DNA from 3 places in the Streptomyces sp. NPDC002580 genome. Region 2 is predicted to be linked to each of the others. Evidence: riboswitches for the same ligand, from Rfam matches in the RefSeq annotation. Region 2 holds a riboswitch; each other region holds the start of a gene.
What was found. Region 2 has a riboswitch for cyclic di-AMP ahead of ACFYW7_RS11005 (M23 family metallopeptidase). Riboswitches for the same ligand answer to the same signal wherever they lie in the genome.
Positions count from the first base shown of each region.

Region 1: another riboswitch for cyclic di-AMP. It lies ahead of ACFYW7_RS33245 (M23 family metallopeptidase); the one in region 2 lies ahead of ACFYW7_RS11005 (M23 family metallopeptidase).
Region 3: another riboswitch for cyclic di-AMP. It lies ahead of ACFYW7_RS17220 (transglycosylase family protein); the one in region 2 lies ahead of ACFYW7_RS11005 (M23 family metallopeptidase).

Region 1 covers NZ_JBIAQZ010000013.1:58,545-64,542, forward strand. Annotated here, with positions in the region: gene ACFYW7_RS33240 (GntR family transcriptional regulator) at 181-876, opposite strand; gene ACFYW7_RS33245 (M23 family metallopeptidase) at 1,074-1,838, opposite strand; cyclic di-AMP (ydaO/yuaA leader) riboswitch at 1,851-2,011, opposite strand; gene ACFYW7_RS33250 (M16 family metallopeptidase) at 2,227-3,615, opposite strand; gene ACFYW7_RS33255 (M16 family metallopeptidase) at 3,612-4,958, opposite strand; gene ACFYW7_RS33260 (DNA topoisomerase (ATP-hydrolyzing) subunit A) at 5,313-5,998, shown strand, end outside.
Region 2 covers NZ_JBIAQZ010000003.1:22,489-28,486, reverse strand. Annotated here, with positions in the region: gene ACFYW7_RS11025 (MarR family winged helix-turn-helix transcriptional regulator) at 1-308, opposite strand, end outside; gene ACFYW7_RS11020 (dihydrofolate reductase family protein) at 419-1,594, shown strand; tRNA gene ACFYW7_RS11015 (tRNA-Met) at 1,755-1,828, shown strand; gene ACFYW7_RS11010 (PP2C family protein-serine/threonine phosphatase) at 1,981-3,171, shown strand; cyclic di-AMP (ydaO/yuaA leader) riboswitch at 3,475-3,632, shown strand; gene ACFYW7_RS11005 (M23 family metallopeptidase) at 3,643-4,683, shown strand; gene ACFYW7_RS11000 (aldo/keto reductase) at 4,993-5,937, shown strand.
Region 3 covers NZ_JBIAQZ010000005.1:97,188-103,185, reverse strand. Annotated here, with positions in the region: gene ACFYW7_RS17230 (cytochrome P450) at 1-453, shown strand, start outside; gene ACFYW7_RS17225 (transglycosylase family protein) at 703-1,605, shown strand; cyclic di-AMP (ydaO/yuaA leader) riboswitch at 1,788-1,982, shown strand; gene ACFYW7_RS17220 (transglycosylase family protein) at 1,987-2,685, shown strand; gene eno (phosphopyruvate hydratase) at 3,037-4,323, shown strand; gene ACFYW7_RS17210 (septum formation initiator family protein) at 4,462-4,938, shown strand; gene ACFYW7_RS17205 (DUF501 domain-containing protein) at 4,978-5,604, shown strand; gene ACFYW7_RS17200 (exopolyphosphatase) at 5,601-5,998, shown strand, end outside.

The DNA.
Region 1 (5,998 bases), on a different contig from region 2:
CCGCCCGGGGGCGCCGCGGCTCAGCCGTTTTCCGTGCCCCGCCCTTGAATTCCGCCCTCGACACGCGCGAACGTTCGCGTATCGGCCACGAAAATAGCGCGCCGGAATTCCCGGAGCGCAGACAAAAGGGCATGCGGAATAAGCCCCCGGTCGAATATCTCTTTGTATACGGCGCCCTTGTTAATGCCGCTGACCCGTCATGTTTACGGGATGTTGCGAACTTCTCACACGTTCCGCCCGGTCTCCCCCGCCCGGAAAGCGGAGCCGGTGCGCGGACGTCGCACGCTCGGCGTGCAGGGCCGTGATCGCACGGGCCCGCTCACCGTCGCCGCGGGCGACCGCGTCCACGATGCCTCCGTGCTCCGCCCAGGACGCCGCGGGGTCGGCGGGCGCCTCCACCGCGTACATCCAGGCGATCTTGTGCCGCAGCTGGGCGAGCGTGGAGGTCAGCGCTGGGCTTCCGGAGGCCTGGGCGAGCGTCTCGTGGAACCAGCCTCCCAGCGAGCGCAGATCCTCGCTGTGCCCTCTCCTGGAACGCTCCTGGCCCAGCCTGACCAGACCCCGGAGCACCTTGAGGTGGGCCTCGGTGCGCCGCTGGGCGGCCTTCGCGGCGCCCAGCGGTTCCAGCAGCACGCGCATCTCCAGGAGGTCCGCGGCCTCCTGCTCGGTGGGTTCCGCGACGCACGCGCCCGCGTGCCGGCGGGTGACCACGAAGCCCTCGGCCTCCAGCGTGCGCAGCGCCTCGCGCACGGGGACGCGCGAGACGCCGTAGCGCCGCGCGAGCAGTTCCTCGGTCAGCCGGCCGCCACGCTCGTAGACACCGGCGACGATGTCGTCACGGATCGCCGTGCATACCGAGTGCGCCGGAATACGCATGACCGGACCTCCGCTTTAATCCCCGCGAAACGCCATCGATTGACGCTTGTTCAGCGACTCTATTGCAGCGGGCGGGAATTTCCGATGGCAGGCCTGAATCCATGGATATTTTTTGGACAGACCGACTCCGGAAACGACGATGCCCCGGCTCGGTGAGCCGGGGCATCGAAAGCGGTGAAGAAGCGGCGAAGCGGTCGTCAGAGGTTGACGCCGTGCGAGCGCAGGTACGCGACCGGGTTCATGTCCGAGCCGTACTCGGCGGTCGTACGAGCCTCGAAGTGGAGGTGCGGTCCGGTGGTGTTGCCGGTGTCCCCGGACAGTCCGATCTGCTGTCCCGGAGTGACCGTCTGGCCCACGGAGACACCGATGGACGACAGGTGGCCGTACATGGTGTACGTGCCGTCGTGCATCTTGATCACGACTTGATTGCCGTAGGCGCCACCGTCACCGGTCGTGACGATCGTGCCGGCACCCACCGCGTGGACCGGGGTACCGAGTCCGGCGTGGAAGTCGACGCCGGTGTGGCTGCCGGAGGACCAGAGGCTGCTGGTGGCCTCGTAGCCGGTGGAGACGTACGAACCGCTGATCGGCATGACGAAGGTGTTCAGGCGCTTGCGCTCGGCCTCGCGGGCGGCGCGCTCCTTGTCCGCGCGGGCCTTCGCCGCCTGTTCGGCGGCGTTCTTTCGGGCTTCCTGCATGGCCTGCTGCCGGGCGGCGGCCTCGTCGGCGGCCAGCCGCTGCGCGAACGCCTGGGCGTCGATCTGGTCCGCGACCGAGTCGCCGATGGTGACGGCCTGGGTCAGCCCGGTCCGCTCGACGGGGGACTCCGCGGCGAACGCGGGAGCGGCCAGGGTCCCGATGACGCCGGTGGTGGTGAGGGCCGCGACGCCGACGGCGCTCGTGGTGGTGCTGTGCGTCCGGCCAGGACGACGGTGCTTGCCGGTGCCACAGGAGAACGCCATGTAGGGGCTGATCCTTTCCTTCCCTCTCGCCTACCGGGTTAGCTGACGGGTTCGGAGCAGGAAGGTCTCCTACGGACCCCCTCCGGGGAGGGCGTCCGATTCACCCCAGGGACTACGTATGGGTCCCCGGCTCCCCTGGCTCGCGCCATGCGGGGACTCGGCGATGACTGTCCGGTTGCCGCGGGCGCGGCGCACTGCATGACGAACAGTCGGAACGAAGCTAAACGCGGTGTCTTTCGAACAACAAACAGATCACGGTTTTTGTAGCGCATCCCACACGACAGAAAGGCAACCTCCGTACCAATGCGGACATCTTGGGGGCGGTGGCCGAAAAATAAGGGGCCCAGGTGACTCATACGTCACCTGGGCCCCTCGGGTCGCGCGGGCCCTACTCGGCCGTCACCACGCTGACTTCACCGATCCCGAGAGCCTTGACGGGCTCCGCGATCTGCGCGGCGTCGCCCACCAGGACGGTCACCAGACGGTCCGTCGGGAAGGCGCTCACGGCGGCGGCGGTGGCCTCCACGGTGCCGGTGGCGGCCAGCTGCTGATACAGCGTCGCCTGGTAGTCGTCCGGCAGGTACTGCTCGACCTGGTCCGCGAGCGTGCTCGCGACAGCCGCAGCGGTCTCGAACTTGAGCGGCGCCACCCCCACCAGGTTCTGCACGGCGACGTCCCGCTCGGCGTCGGTCAGCCCCTCGGCCGCGAGGGTGCGCAGCACCTTCCACAGGTCGTCGAGCGCCGGACCGGTGTTCGGGGTGTCCACGGAGCCGCTGATGGCGAGCATCGCGACGCCGGTGCCGTCCGGCGCGGCGCGCAGGACCTGGCCGAAGGCCCGCACTCCGTAGGTGTAGCCCTTCTCCTCGCGCAGGACGCGGTCCAGGCGGGAGGTGAGCGTGCCGCCGAGGCAGTAGGTGCCCAGCACCTGCGCGGGCCACACACGGTCGTGCCGGTCGGCGCCGACCCGCCCGATGAGGATCTGCGTCTGGACCGCGCCGGGGCGGTCGACGATGATCACGCGGCCTGTGTCGTCTGCGCTCACCGGCGGCACCGGACGCGGCTCGGCGGGCGAACCGGTCCAGGAGCCGAGCGTGTCGCCGAGCAGCTCGTCGAGATCGACACCGGTCAGGTCGCCCACGACGACGGCGGTGGCCGTGGCGGGGCGTACGTGCCTCTCGTAGAAGGCGCGTACGGCCGTGGAGTCGATCTTCTGGACGGTCTCCTCGCTGCCCTGGCGCGGACGCGACATACGCGCGCTCGCCGGGAACAGTTCCTTGGAGAGCTCCTTGCCGGCACGACGGGCCGGGTTGGCCGTCTCGTGCGGGATCTCGTCCAGCCGGTTGCGCACCAGCCGCTCGACCTCGCTGTCCGCGAACGCGGGTGCCCGCAGGGCGTCGGAGAGCAGGCCGAGCGCCTTGGCCAGACGCGAGACGGGCACTTCGAGGGACAGACGTACGCCGGGGTGGTCGGCGTGCGCGTCGAGCGTGGCCCCGCAGCGCTCCAGCTCCGCGGCGAAGTCCTCGGCCGAGTGGTTGTCGGTGCCCTCGGAGAAGGCCCGCGCCATGATCGTGGCGATGCCGTCCAGACCCGCCGGCTCGGCCTCCAGGGGCGCTGCGAGGATCACCTCGACGGCCACCACCTGCTGACCGGGGCGATGGCAGCGCAGCACGGTCAGACCGTTGTCCAGGGTGCCGCGCTGGGGGGCCGGGAACGCCCAAGGCTTGGGCTGGCCGGCCTGGGGCTGCGGGTGGAAGTCCATGGGGGCGAGCTCGGTCACTTCGCCGCCTCCTCGTCGGTCTCGTCAGCGGCGTCGGTGGCTTCGGTGGCGGTGGGCTCGTAGACGAGCACCGCGCGGTTGTCGGGCCGCAGGCGAGCCTTGGCGATCTCCTGGACCTCCTTCGCGGTGACGTCCAGGACACGCTGCACGGCGGTCAGGGCGAGCTGGGGGTCGCCGAACAGGACGGCGTACCGGCACAGTTCGTCGGCGCGGCCGGCGACGGTGCCGAGCCGGTCCAGCCACTCGCGCTCCAACTGGGCCTGCGCGCGCTCCATCTCCTCGGCCGTGGGACCCTCCGCGGCGAACCGGGCGAGCTCCTCGTCGACGGCCGCCTCGATGACCGGGACCTCGACGTCACCGGACGTCTTCACGTCCAGCCACCCCAGGGAGGGCGCTCCGGCGAGCCGCAGCAGACCGAAGCCTGCCGCGACGGCCGTACGGTCGCGGCGCACCAGCCGGTTGTAGAGCCGGGAGGACTCACCGCCGCCGAGCACGGTCAGCGCCAGATCGGCCGCGTCGGCCGCGCGCGTGCCGTCCTCCGGGAGCCGGTAGGCGGCCATCAGGGCGCGCGCCGGGACCTCTTCCTCGACGACCTCGCGCAGCTGCTCACCGATGGTGTCGGGCAGCGAGCCGTCGCGCGGCGCGGGCTTGCCGTCGTGCCCGGGGATGGAGCCGAAGTACTTCTCGACCCAGGCCAGCGTCTGCTCCGGATCGATGTCCCCGACGACCGACAGAACCGCGTTGTTGGGCGCGTAGTAGGTGCGGAAGAACGCGCGGGCGTCCTCCAGGGTGGCCGCGTCCAGGTCCGCCATCGACCCGATCGGCGTGTGGTGGTACGGGTGGCCCTCGGGGTACGAGAGCGCGGTCAGCTTCTCGAACGCGGTGCCGTACGGGACGTTGTCGTACCGCTGCCGGCGCTCGTTCTTGACGACGTCGCGCTGGTTCTCCATGGACTCGTCGTCCAGCGCCGCGAGCAGCGAACCCATGCGGTCGGCCTCCAGCCAGAGGGCGAGCTCCAGCTGATGGGTCGGCATGGTCTCGAAGTAGTTGGTGCGCTCGAAGCTCGTCGTGCCGTTGAGGGAGCCGCCGGCCCCCTGGACGAGTTCGAAGTGACCGTTGCCGTGCACCTGTCCGGAGCCCTGGAACATCAGGTGCTCGAAGAGGTGGGCGAGTCCGGTCCGGCCCTTGACCTCGTGGCGCGAGCCGACGTCGTACCAGAGGCACACCGCCGCGACCGGGGTCAGATGGTCCTCGGAGAGCACCACGCGCAGGCCGTTGGCCAGGCGGTGCTCGGTCGCTGTCAGGCCGCCGGAGCCTGCCTCAGCTGTGGCCGTGTGACCCATGGGCATGTACGTCCCTTCGATCGCGGAACTGCGTCATTCCTGTCGGTCCTGCCACTGTATGCAAGCGTGCGGACAGCTGGCGAAGTTCCCGCACCTCGTACGCCGAGAGCGAGACTTGCACGTGTCCCTGACATATTGCCGAGAACCCTCCGAGCACCACCGCGCAGAGGCCCCGGGGCCGCCGGGCACCGGGCCCGAGGGCCGTTCGGAAGCGGTCTCCGCGGCGCCCGTGGAGCGTCCCTCGGAGGCGCTACGGACGGGTCGCGGTCCACGTTGTCAGTGGGGCGGTCCACAATGGTGCGCGTCAGAACCCGCTCATGCCCCGGCAGAGACTGTGAAGGAGCCGCAGCAGCGATGGCCCGCCGCAGCACGAAGACCCCGCCGCCCGACGACTCGTACGAGGAGAAGATCCTCGACATCGACGTCGTGGACGAGATGCAGGGCTCCTTCCTCGAATACGCGTACTCGGTCATCTACTCGCGAGCCCTGCCGGACGCCCGCGACGGCCTCAAGCCGGTGCACCGTCGCATCGTGTACCAGATGAACGAGATGGGCCTGCGCCCCGACCGCGGCTACGTGAAGTGCGCCCGCGTCGTCGGCGAGGTCATGGGTAAGCTCCACCCGCACGGTGACGCGTCGATCTACGACGCCCTGGTGCGGCTCGCGCAGCCCTTCTCCATGCGGGTGCCCCTGGTCGACGGCCACGGCAACTTCGGCTCGCTCGGCAACGACGACCCGCCGGCCGCGATGCGTTACACCGAAGCCCGGATGGCCGACGCGACGTCGTTGATGACCGAGTCGATCGACGAGGACACGGTCGACTTCACGCCCAACTACGACGGCCAGGAGCGGGAGCCTGTGGCCCTCCCGGCCGCCTTCCCGAACCTCCTGGTCAACGGCTCCTCGGGGATCGCCGTCGGCATGGCCACCAACATGCCGCCGCACAACCTCGGCGAGGTCATCGCCGCCGCGCGCCACCTCATCCGGTACCCGGGCGCCGACCTCGAGACGCTGATGCGGCACGTGCCGGGCCCCGACCT
Region 2 (5,998 bases):
GTGAGGACCGCCATGTGCCCGCGCTTGTCGGTGGGGCAGCCCTCGCGGCGCACGGTGCCGTCCTTCTCCAGCCGGGTCACCGCGTACGTCAGACGGCTGCGGGTGATCTTCTGGGCCTCGGCGAGGTCGGTCATCCGCAGCCGCCGGTCCGGCGCCTCGGACAACTTGGCCAGGATGGAGTAGTAAAGGTGGGACATCCCCGCCTCCGCCTGCAGCCGGCGGTCGATGGCGTCCTCCATGAGGGAGGTCGCGGAGAGGTACGAGCGCCAGGCGCGCTGTTCGGCGGCGGAGAGCCAGCGGGTCGTCATGAGGCCAGTCTAGGTATTGTTTAAAACTTGAACCACCGCGTGATGGAAGAGACCGGACCCGACTCCCTGACCCGTCGGGCCGAACCCCTGCGACCGGAGGATGCGCCCCGATGCCCCGTCCCTACGTCCTGTTGTCCGCCGCCGTGTCCCTCGACGGCTTCCTGGACGACACCGGTCCCGAGCGGTTGCTGCTGTCGGGCGCGGCCGACTTCGACCGGGTCGACGAGGTGCGGGCGTCCAGCGACGCGATCCTGGTGGGAGCGGGCACCCTGCGCACGGACAACCCACGGCTCCTGGTCAACTCCGCCGAACGACGTGCGGCCCGGGTCGCCGACGGCCGCCCCGAGTTCCCGCTGAAAGTCACCGTGAGCGGGTCCGGCGAACTCGACCCGCGGGCGCAGTTCTGGCACACGGGCGGTGAGAAGGCCGTCTACACGACGGACAAGGGCGCCCGGCGGGCGGCCGCCCTGCTGGGCGGCCTGGCCGGAGTCGACATCGTCCCGACCGGTCCCGAACTCGACTGGCGCGTGCTGCTGGAACACCTCCACGACGTACGCGGTGTGCGCCGCCTCATGGTCGAAGGGGGCGGCAAGGTCCACACCCAGCTCGTGCGGGAGGGCCTCGCCGACGAACTGCAGCTCGCCGTCGCCCCTCTCTTCGTCGGGCAGCCGGACGCGCCGCGGCTGTTCGGACCCGGGGCGTATCCCCCCGGCCGGCTGCGGCTGGTGGAGACGCGGCCGGTCGGGGACGTCGTCCTCATCCGGTACGTCCCCACCGCGCCGGGCACCGGCGAGGTCGCCTCCGCGGCCGACCGGCTGTGGCTGGAGGTCGCCTGCGACCTGGCGGCACTGTGCCCGCCCTCGGAGACCGCGTTCAGCGTGGGCGCCGTGGTGGTCGCGGCCGACGGGACCGAGCTGGCCCGGGGGCACTCCCGCGAGGGGGGCGACCCCGTCGTGCACGCCGAGGAGGCCGCCCTCGCCAAGATCGACCCGGCCGAGACGCGGTTGTCCGGCGCCACCGTCTACAGCAGCCTGGAGCCGTGCGCCCGCCGCGCCTCCCGGCCCGCGCCGTGCGCCCGGCTCATCCTCGACGCCGGTGTGCGCCGGGTCGTCACGGCCTGGCGCGAGCCGGACACGTTCGTCGCGGACGCCGACGGGAACGGGCTCCTCGCCGAGGCGGGCGCGGACGTCGTCGTCCTCCCCGAGTGCGCGGAGCGCGCCGAGGCCCCCAACCGGCATCTGCGGGGCGGGGCCCCGGAGCGTGCGTCGGGGGACGGCCTGTCCTAGTCGCGTCGCCCGCCGAGCTCCCGCCGGTCGCCGGTCGCCCTGTACGGGCGCCGGATGCCGGGCGGGGCGGACGGCGGGGGCGCCCGCGGCCGCTGCTGGAGGGGCGCGAATCGGCGCGTGTGAATCGGGTCCCGCGAATGGCGTACACTGGTTTCAACGACGCGGGGTGGAGCAGCTCGGTAGCTCGCTGGGCTCATAACCCAGAGGTCGCAGGTTCAAATCCTGTCCCCGCTACTGAAGGCCAAGGGCCGGAACTCGGATTCACGAGTTCCGGCCCTTGGTGTTTGTCCGGAAGTCGGTTCCCGGAGCCCGATCTCCGTTCGCCGCCGTCCCCCGGTCGGGCCACACCGGTCGCCCGCGGCCTCCCCTCCGGGTCTGCTGGACGAGTGGGGCAGCCAGGAGGCGAGCAGCGGACCGGGGAACTCCCCGACCGGACCGGCGGACGGCCGGCCGGTGCCCCCGGGCCGGGAGCCGTCCCGCCGACCGGACCGGCGGGCACGACGTCCCGCAGGATCTGGCTCGCGCGTACGGGCGTCCGGGTCCTGCCCGCCCTGCTGGTCGTCGCCGGATTCCTCTACGACTACTTCACTCCCTCGGCGTTCACCGCGGCCCCGCTCTTCACCGCCGCGCCGCTGGTCGCCGCGCCCCTGTACTCGCTGCGCGGCACCGTCCTCACCGGCGCCCTCGCCGTCGGCGCCGTGCTCGTCGTCCACCTCGTGCTCGGCATCGTCACGCAGGTCGACGCGGTCACCGAACTCGTCACCGTGGCGACGGCCGCCGTCCTCGCGGTCCTCATCAACATCCTCGTCCGGCGCGGTGACGAACGGCTGGCCTCCGTCCGGGAGATCGCCGAGTTCGCGCAGCGCGCCGTGCTGCCCGAGCCCGACGCGCGGATCGGCGGTCTCGACGTCGCGGCGCGGTACGAGGCGGCGCAGGCGGACGCGTCCATCGGCGGTGACCTGTACGCGGCGCAGGACTCCCCGCACGGCGTACGGCTGGTCGTCGGCGACGTGTGCGGGAAGGGGATGACCGCGGTGGCCGCCGTCGCGGTGGTGATCGGCGCGTTCCGGGAGGCGGCCGAACAGGAGGCGACCCTGGAGGCCGTCGCGCGGCGACTGGAGCGGGCGCTGACCCGGGAGGGCACCCGGCGCGACAGCGTCGACGTGTTCGAGGGGTTCACCACCGCGGTCCTCGCGGAGATCCCGTACGACGAGGACGTCGTGCGCGTCGTCAACCGCGGCCATCCGCCGCCCCTGCTCCTGCACCCCGACGGGACCCTCGTCACGCTCTCGACCGAACCCTTCGCGCTGCCCCTCGGGATGGGCGCGCTGGGCACCTGGCCCGACCGCGCGACGCCCGCCCCGTTTCCGCGCGGGACGACTTTGCTCCTCCACACCGACGGACTGTCCGAGGCCCGTGACCGGGACGGGGAGTTCTACGATCCGGCCGCGCGGCTGGCCGGCCGGACCTTTCCCGGTCCGGACGTCGTGCTGAGCGTCCTCGCCGAGGAGGTCCGCCGGCACACGGGCGGTGCCCTGTCGGACGACATGGCGCTGCTCGCCGTCCGGCGCTCCTGAGACGGGCTCGCCCGGGATGCCGGGACCGCTCGGGCGCCCCGCCGGGCAGGGCGCGCACGGCTCACCACGCCGCTGTCACGAGGAGTGACCGGACCGTACCCCTCCGCGCAACAACTGACGCGCTGTCAAATAAATTCATTGGGGCGGCGCGTGGTCAACTCGCCCGTTTTTCATCGTTCATGACCCCAAAGTCCTGGCCGAACGGCGTTAATGATCAGTCAGAACAGCTTGGAATCCGGTACCGGAGTCTATTAACGTTCGATAACGCAGCGCGGTCGTCCCAGCCGTCACAAGCGACGGCTCCGTGCGCACGCGTCGAATCCCGAAAGGGAACCGGGGAACCACTAATTTGGGGTGAATCGAGCGTCTCGCGCCGTGGAAACACGGTCGCCTCACGCGCGTAGGAGACCTTCCTGCTCCGAACCCGTCAGCTAACCCGGTAGACGAGAAGGAAGGAAAGGAGTGCGCCAGGTGGCGTCCGACCGGCCCGCTCAGCCAACCTCGTCACCGCCGAGTGACACGCACACCTTCGGCTACTCCTCCGGCAAGGACGAGGGTCCCTGGGAGGAATGGAATCCCACCGAGGACTCCCTCGCTCCCGTCCGCGGCCGGCACCGTGTGGGCAAGCAGCGCGGTGGGGGACTCGCCCGCAGCTCCACGGTCCTCGGTGTCGGGGTCATCGCCGCCGTCGGCGCGGGTGGCATGGCCACCGCCGCACCCGGCAAGGCGCCCGTCTCGATCTCGCTGCCCGACCTGTCGTCGGTCACCGACTCCGCCAAGGCCCTGATATCGGACGGCGGATCCAGTACTCCCCAGGGTTCCACGACCCCGCTCACGACCGCCGGTCTGACCCACGCCGACACGGCCGACGGAGCCACCGACGCCGGTGAGGCGCTGCGCTCCCGCATCATGCAGCAGGCCGAGTCGCAGCAGAACCAGGTCGACAGCGCCAAGCAGCAGGCGGCCCAGACCGCCGCCGCGAAGAAGGCCGTCGCGCTCGCCACCGAGCAGCAGGACGCCGCCGAGGCCAAGGAAGCCGCCGCGAAGCAGAAGGCGGAGGACGAGGCCAAGGCGAAGATCGAGGCCGCGCGCCTCGCCGAACTCGCCAAGAGCTACACGCTGCCGACCTCCTCGTACACCCTGACCTCGACCTTCGGCGAGGCCGGTGCCCTGTGGTCCTCCGGCTACCACACCGGTCTCGACTTCGCGGCGCCCACCGGCACGCTCATCAAGGCGGTCCACAGCGGCACCATCACCGAGGCCGGCTGGGCCGGGTCGTACGGCTACCGCACGATCCTCACCCTCGACGACGGTACGGAGCTGTGGTTCTGCCACCAGTCGTCGATCAGCGCCAGCGTGGGCCAGAAGGTCGCCACCGGTGATGTCATCGGACGCGTCGGCGCCACGGGCAACGTCACCGGAGCGCACCTCCACCTCGAGGTCCACGCCGGTGGTGCCGCCACCGGGATCGACCCGATGGCGTGGCTCCAGAGCAAGGGCCTCAACCCCTGACCCGTACGGACCGCCGCGTTCGTACGGAGTCCCGGCCTCTGGTGCGGTCCTGACCTCGTACCGGTGCTGACGCTCCGAGGGCTCCCGGCCGTACGGCCCCGATGCCCGCGGATCCCGGTCGGCGCGGACCGGGACGTACGGTCGTCGGCCCCGCACGTCCCCTGTTCTCCGGCGGTCCTGACGGCATCCCCCTCCCGACGTCAGGGCCGCCGGTCCGCCGCCGGCCCGGGGCGGCGAAGGCGTACGCGAACCATCGGTCCGCCCAACTGATTGCGGAATACATCAATTCGGTGCCGGGTTGATTCCGGCATGACTTCTCTTCGCAAGCTCGGCGCCTCCGACCTCGAGGTCTTTCCCCTCTCCCTCGGCGGCAACGTCTTCGGCTGGACCGCCGACGAGACCCGTTCCTTCGCCGTGCTCGACGCCTACGCGGCCGCGGGCGGCAACTTCCTCGACACGGCCGACTCCTACTCGGCGTGGGCCGGGGGCAACCAGGGCGGCGAGTCCGAGACGGTCATCGGCAGGTGGCTGAAGTCGCGCGGCAACCGCGCGGACATCGTGGTGGCCACCAAGGTCAGCCAGCACCCCGAGTACCCGGGGCTGTCCGGGGCCAACATCAAGGCGGCGGCGGATGCTTCGCTGCGCCGCCTGGGCACCGACCACATCGACCTCTACTACACGCACTTCGACAAGCCGGACGTGCCGGTCGACGAGATCATCGGCGCCCTCGACGAACTGGTCAGGGCCGGCAAGGTGCGGTACATCGCGGCCTCCAACATCTCGCCCGAGCGGCTCCAGGAGTCCCTCGACCTCTCCGACCGTGAGGGCCTCGCGCGGTACGTCGCGCTCCAGCCGCACTACAACCTGGTCTCGCGCGACACCTACGAGGGTGCCCTCCAGGACATCGCCTCCCGGGCCGGCCTGGCCGCCGTCCCCTATTACGGCCTCGCCTCCGGTTTCCTCACCGGCAAGTACCGGCCGGGCACGACGGTCGACTCGGCCCGGGCCGCGGGCGCGGCCAAGCACCTCGACACGGAACGCGGACCGCGAGTCCTCGCCGCGCTCGACGAGGTGGCCGAGGCCCACGGCGTCGCGGTCCCGACGGTCGCCCTCGCCTGGCTGGCCGCCCGGCCCACCGTCGCCGCGCCGATCGCCTCGGCCCGGACGGTGGAACAACTCCCGGCGCTGCTGGGGGTCGCGGACCTGGTCCTGGCCGACGAGGAGCTGACCCGGTTGTCCCGCGCGTCGGCCTGACCGGCGCGGCCACGTGGATGCCGGGCCCCGGTCGTGCCGGCTCCCGGTGGCGCGGGTGACA
Region 3 (5,998 bases), on a different contig from region 2:
CAGCGGGCCCGCCTCCAGGCCTCCCTCGCGGCCGGGGAGAGCGGGCTGCTCGAGACCGGTGTGGAGGAACTCCTGCGCTACGACGGGCCCGTGGAACTGGCCACCTGGCGGTTCGCGACGGAGGACGTGCGGATCGGCGGGCAGGTCATCTCGGCCGGTGATCCCGTGCTCGTGGTTCTCGCCGCCGCGGACCGGGACCCCGAACGGTTCGAGCGGCCGGACACGCTCGATCTCGCACGGAGTGACAATCAGCACGTGGGCTACGGGCACGGCATCCACTACTGCCTGGGTGCGCCGCTCGCCCGGCTGGAGGGGCAGACCGCCATCGGTACGCTCCTCAACCGCCTGCCCGACCTTCGGCTTGGGGTGGATTCGGCTGATCTGCGCTGGCGCGGAGGGCTGATTATGCGTGGATTGCGCACGCTTCCGGTGGAGTTCACCCCGGTCAAATAGGCCCTGAACGGCGCATCGGTGACCCTTCGACACCTTCGCCGAAGGATTTCTTCCGAATACCGGAAAGGGTGCCCTCGCGGCTACCGGAACGTGATGGTCCATCAATTTTGTGATCTTCACGTGATCTGTACTGCATCGACTTGTGACAAGTGATCGAGTGCGACTACGTTCACCCATCAACGCGACACCCGCACCGAGCACTTCGTGGGAGTCGTCGTAGTCACCCGCCGTCACGCGAAAGGTTTCCAGATGCTCTCCGGGAACGGCCGTCACCGTCGCCCTCGTCAGGCACCTGCTCTCATCGTCGCCGCGGGGGTGGCCGGATCGGCCATCGCCATTCCGCTGCTCGCGGCGTCGAGTGCCAGCGCGGCCGACGGGAACACCTGGGACCGGGTGGCGCAGTGCGAGAGCGGCGGTGCGTGGAGCTCCGACAGCGAGAACGGGTACTACGGCGGGCTTCAGCTGTCCCAGGACGACTGGGAGGCGCACGGCGGCCTCGAGTACGCCCCGCAGGCCGACCAGGCCAGCCGCTCGCAGCAGATAGCCGTCGCGGAGCGACTGCTCGACGACCGGGGCCTCGCGGCCTGGCCGACCTGCGGGCCGCTCTCCGGGCTCGGTACGAGCTCGGGTGACGTCCAGGTCGACACGGGTGTCGAGGGCGATGCCGGGAGCGAGTCGGGCGGATACGGGTCGTCCGGTCTGTCGACCGAGCCCGACTCGACCCCTTCCTATGGTTCGTCCGCTTCGGGTGACTCCTCGGACGCCACTCCGGAACCCAGTGCTTCGCAGAGCTCCGACAGCTCCGACAAGACGGCCACCGAAGGTGACAAGTCGGGCAAGTCGGGCAAGAAGGGCGCCTCTTCGGGGGCTTCCGACGACGAGAGCACCGGTGCCGGGCGGCACCGCGGCGACAGTGCCGCCGAGCGGGCGGCCGACAGCCGAGGCGATGTCGCCGTCGGTCGGCACGCCTCGCGCGACGTCCTCGACGACCTGTACGTCACGGACGGCCTCTCGGGTTCCTCCGACTCCCTTCTCCTCGACAGCGGATGGGGCAACCTGTCCACCGCCGACGAGGACGCCGCGGACGCCGGTCCCGGCCTCGTCGTGCCTGGTCGGAGCATCGCCGTCACCGTCGAAACGCTCCAGCAGTAGGGGGAGTTCGCGTCACGATTCGCCGTGGAATGTCCGGTTTGGCGGAAGTGAGAGATGGGTCTCAGAAGCCCTGATCGTCTTTGAAATTCCGCCGATCGACTGCTTACGGTCGGACCGCTCGCCACAGCGGGCCCCGACGATCGCAACGCCGAATCCTGCCAGCGGCCGTACGGGAACACTCGTCGCGTCAAGCGCCGTAGGCAGGAGCGGGGGACCCAAGGTAAGCGCCGCGTCCGGGAGTTGAGAGACACCCGGGGACGGCTTGGGGTTAAGCCGCGTGCCGGACGTCCTGGAGACCAGGACCGAGGGGACGCGGCCGGGCAACTCAACCGGCCCGAACCCGACAGCTCACCTCGCAGGCGTCGGTGAGGGGATCACTCCATGCTGTTTTCCGGCAAGGGCAAGCACCGCCGTCCGAACAAGGCCACCCGCGTCGCCACGCTCGCCGGCGTCACCGGCGTCGCCATCGCCGCCCCGCTGATGGCGGCCGGCAACGCCTCCGCGGCCACCGCCTCCGAGTGGGACGCCGTCGCCCAGTGCGAGGCCGGCGGCAACTGGTCGATCAACACCGGCAACGGCTACTACGGCGGCCTGCAGTTCTCGGCCTCCACGTGGGCCGCGTACGGCGGCACCGCCTACGCCGCCACCGCCGACCAGGCCTCGAAGTCGCAGCAGATCACCATCGGCGAGAAGGTCCTCGCCGGGCAGGGCAAGGGCGCCTGGCCGACCTGCGGCGTCGGCCTGTCGAGCGCCGCGTACACCGGTGGCACCTCGACCCCGTCGACCCCCTCCGGCTCCTCCTCGTCGAGCGCCTCGCAGGACACCGCCACCCGGACGACGGAGCAGCCCGTCTCCCGTTCCGCGGAGCGCCCGGCCGCGCAGAAGACCGTCACCACCCCGACCGGCAAGAAGGTCAAGAAGGGTGACGGCGAGTACAAGGTCGTCAAGGGTGACACCCTCAGCTCGATCGCCGAGAAGAAGCACGTCAAGGGCGGCTGGCAGAAGCTGTTCAAGCTGAACAAGGACATCGTCGCCGACGCCGACTTCATCTACCCGGGCCAGCAGCTGCACCTCGGCTGAGTGCCGCGGCGCGCCGGTCGGTGACGGTCGCTTTCGGCGGACGGCGACCACCTCCCCGGCGGCGCTCGGCCCTCTCCGGGCCGAGCGACAGCTCTCCCCTCCCTGGCCGGGCCTTTTTGGGAAAGGCCCGGTGAGGGCCCCCGTTCCCCCGGGCTCCCCGCTCCGGTGCGTTCTCCCCCGTACGCACCGGAGCGGGGTTTTTCATTTCTTCTTTGTTTAGTTCAGGAACAATATGTACTCTCAGTTCTGCCCGAGGGGTGGTCGATCGGCTGGCCGATCCCCCTGGGCCGGTTAGGCTCATCCCGCGGGGCTGCCGAGCCCCGCGTAATCGCGTCACATCCCAATAAGGAGATGCTCGTGCCGTCCATCGACGTCGTCGTAGCCCGGGAAATCCTGGACTCCCGAGGCAACCCCACGGTCGAGGTCGAGGTCGGCCTCGACGACGGCAGCACGGGTCGTGCCGCCGTTCCGTCCGGCGCTTCCACCGGCGCCTTCGAGGCCATCGAGCTCCGCGACGGTGACCCCAACCGCTACCTCGGCAAGGGTGTCGAGAAGGCCGTCCTCGCCGTCATCGAGCAGATCGGCCCGGAGCTCGTCGGCTACGACGCCACCGAGCAGCGCCTGATCGACCAGGCGATGTTCGACCTGGACGCCACCGACAACAAGGGCTCGCTCGGCGCCAACGCCATCCTCGGCGTCTCGCTCGCCGTCGCGCACGCCGCTTCCGAGGCGTCCGACCTCCCGCTCTTCCGCTACCTGGGCGGCCCGAACGCGCACCTGCTGCCCGTTCCGATGATGAACATCCTGAACGGCGGGTCGCACGCCGACTCGAACGTGGACATCCAGGAGTTCATGATCGCCCCGATCGGCGCGGAGTCCTTCTCCGAGGCGCTGCGCTGGGGCGCCGAGGTCTACCACACCCTCAAGAAGGTGCTGAAGACCAAGGGCCTGTCCACCGGCCTCGGCGACGAGGGCGGCTTCGCCCCGAACCTGGAGTCGAACCGCGCCGCGCTGGACCTCATCCTCGAGGCCATCAAGCAGGCCGGTTACGTCCCCGGCGAGCAGATCGCGCTCGCGCTCGACGTCGCCGCGTCCGAGTTCTACAAGGACGGCAAGTACGAGTTCGAGGGCAAGTCCCGCTCGGCCGCCGAGATGACCGAGTACTACGAGGAGCTCGTCTCCGCGTACCCGCTCGTCTCCATCGAGGACCCGCTGTACGAGGACGACTGGGCCGGCTGGAAGGTCATCACCGACAAGCTGGGCGACAAGGTCCAGATCGTCGGCGACGACCTCTTCGTCACCAACCCGGAGCGTCTGGCCCGCGGCATCGAGGAGGGCTCCGCGAACGCCCTGCTCGTCAAGGTGAACCAGATCGGCTCGCTGACCGAGACGCTGGACGCCGTCGAGATGGCCCAGCGCAACGGCTTCAAGTGCATGATGTCCCACCGCTCCGGCGAGACCGAGGACGTCACCATCGCCGACCTCGCCGTCGCCGTGAACTGCGGTCAGATCAAGACCGGCGCCCCGGCCCGCTCGGACCGCGTCGCCAAGTACAACCAGCTGCTGCGCATCGAGGAGATCCTCGACGACGCCGCGGTGTACGCCGGCCGCAGCGCGTTCCCCCGCTTCAAGGGCTGAGCCGCAAGGCCCGGGCGCTGAGCCGAGAGGCTCGGGAAGCGTCGTCCCTACGTCCCCGTACCCGGTCCCGTACCGTGTGCGGGGACGTACGCACGTGACGGCCCGCACCGACGGGCCAGTACTGGGGAGGCGGGACTCATGGCCGTGAAGGACCGGGACCGGTTCTCCACCTCGACCAGGCTGAAGCTGCTCGGTGAGCAGACCGCGGCCCGCGTCTACCGCTCCCAGACCAAACGGCAGGCCCGCCGCTCCCGGCTGACCGGCCGGGCCGCGCTGCTGGCCCTCGTCCTGTGCTCCCTGATCGTCGCCCTCGCGTACCCGATGCGGCAGTACGTCTCCCAGCGCGCCCAGGTCGCCGATGTGGAGCGGCAGCGGGAGCAGGCCCGGCAGCGGGTCGAGCAGCTGCGCGACCTCAAGGCGCGCTGGCAGGACGACGCGTACGCGAAGCAGCAGATCCGGCAACGGCTGCACTATGTGATGCCGGGTGAGACCGGTTTCGTCGCGATCGACCCGGACGCGGCGAAGCAGTCCCGCGCCGGCCGGGGCGCGGCCGACCGACCCTGGTACACCAATGTCTGGGACGGCGTGGACAAATCCGACGCCGCCGACCAGTGACGACCCATGAACTGACCAGAAAGACACGTGACTCACGGCATGGAAACGGCACCGCCCACCACCCCGCGCACCGAGCCCACCGACGCCGACGTCGAGGCCTTCAAGCAGCAGCTCGGCCGGCCGCCGCGCGGGCTGCGCGCGATCGTGCACCGCTGCCCCTGCGGACAGCCGGACGTGGTGGAGACGGCCCCCCGCCTCCCCGACGGGACGCCGTTCCCGACCACGTACTACCTGACGTGCCCCCGGGCCGCGTCGGCGATCGGGACGCTGGAGGCCAACGGGGTCATGAAGGAGATGACCGAACGGCTGGCCACCGATCCCGAGCTGGCCGCGGCCTACCGCGCCGCCCACGAGGACTACATCGCGCGCCGTGACGCCATCGAGGTGCTGGTGGGCTTCCCGAGCGCGGGCGGCATGCCGGACCGGGTGAAGTGCCTGCACGTCCTGGTCGGCCACTCGCTGGCCGCGGGACCGGGCGTCAACCCGCTCGGCGACGAGGCCATCGCGATGCTGCCGGAGTGGTGGCGCAAGGGGGCGTGCGTGACGCTCCCCGCGGCGGACGGCCCGAAGGGCGGGGCGGAGGGCTCCGGTGACCCGGCGGACGCCGCGGATGCCGCGGACGCCGCGGACTCGGCTCGGGACGGCGCGCGGGAAGAGGACCGGTGACGCGGGTCGCCGCCGTCGACTGCGGTACGAACTCGATCCGGCTCCTCGTCGCGGACGCGTACCCGGAGACGGGGGAACTCGTCGAGCTGGACCGCCGGATGACCATCGTGCGGCTCGGTCAGGGCGTCGACCGGACGGGGCGGCTCGCCCCCGAGGCCCTGGAGCGGACGTTCGCCGCGTGCCGCGAGTACGCGGCGGTCGTCAAGGAGCACGGCGCCGAGCGGCTGCGTTTCGTGGCCACCTCGGCCTCCCGGGACGCGGAGAACCGGGACGACTTCGTGCGCGGGGTGCTGGACGTCCTCGGCGTCGAGCCGGAGGTCATCACCGGCGACCAGGAGGCCGAGTTCTCCTTCACCGGCGCGACCAAGGAACTGACCGGGCGTGACGACCTCGC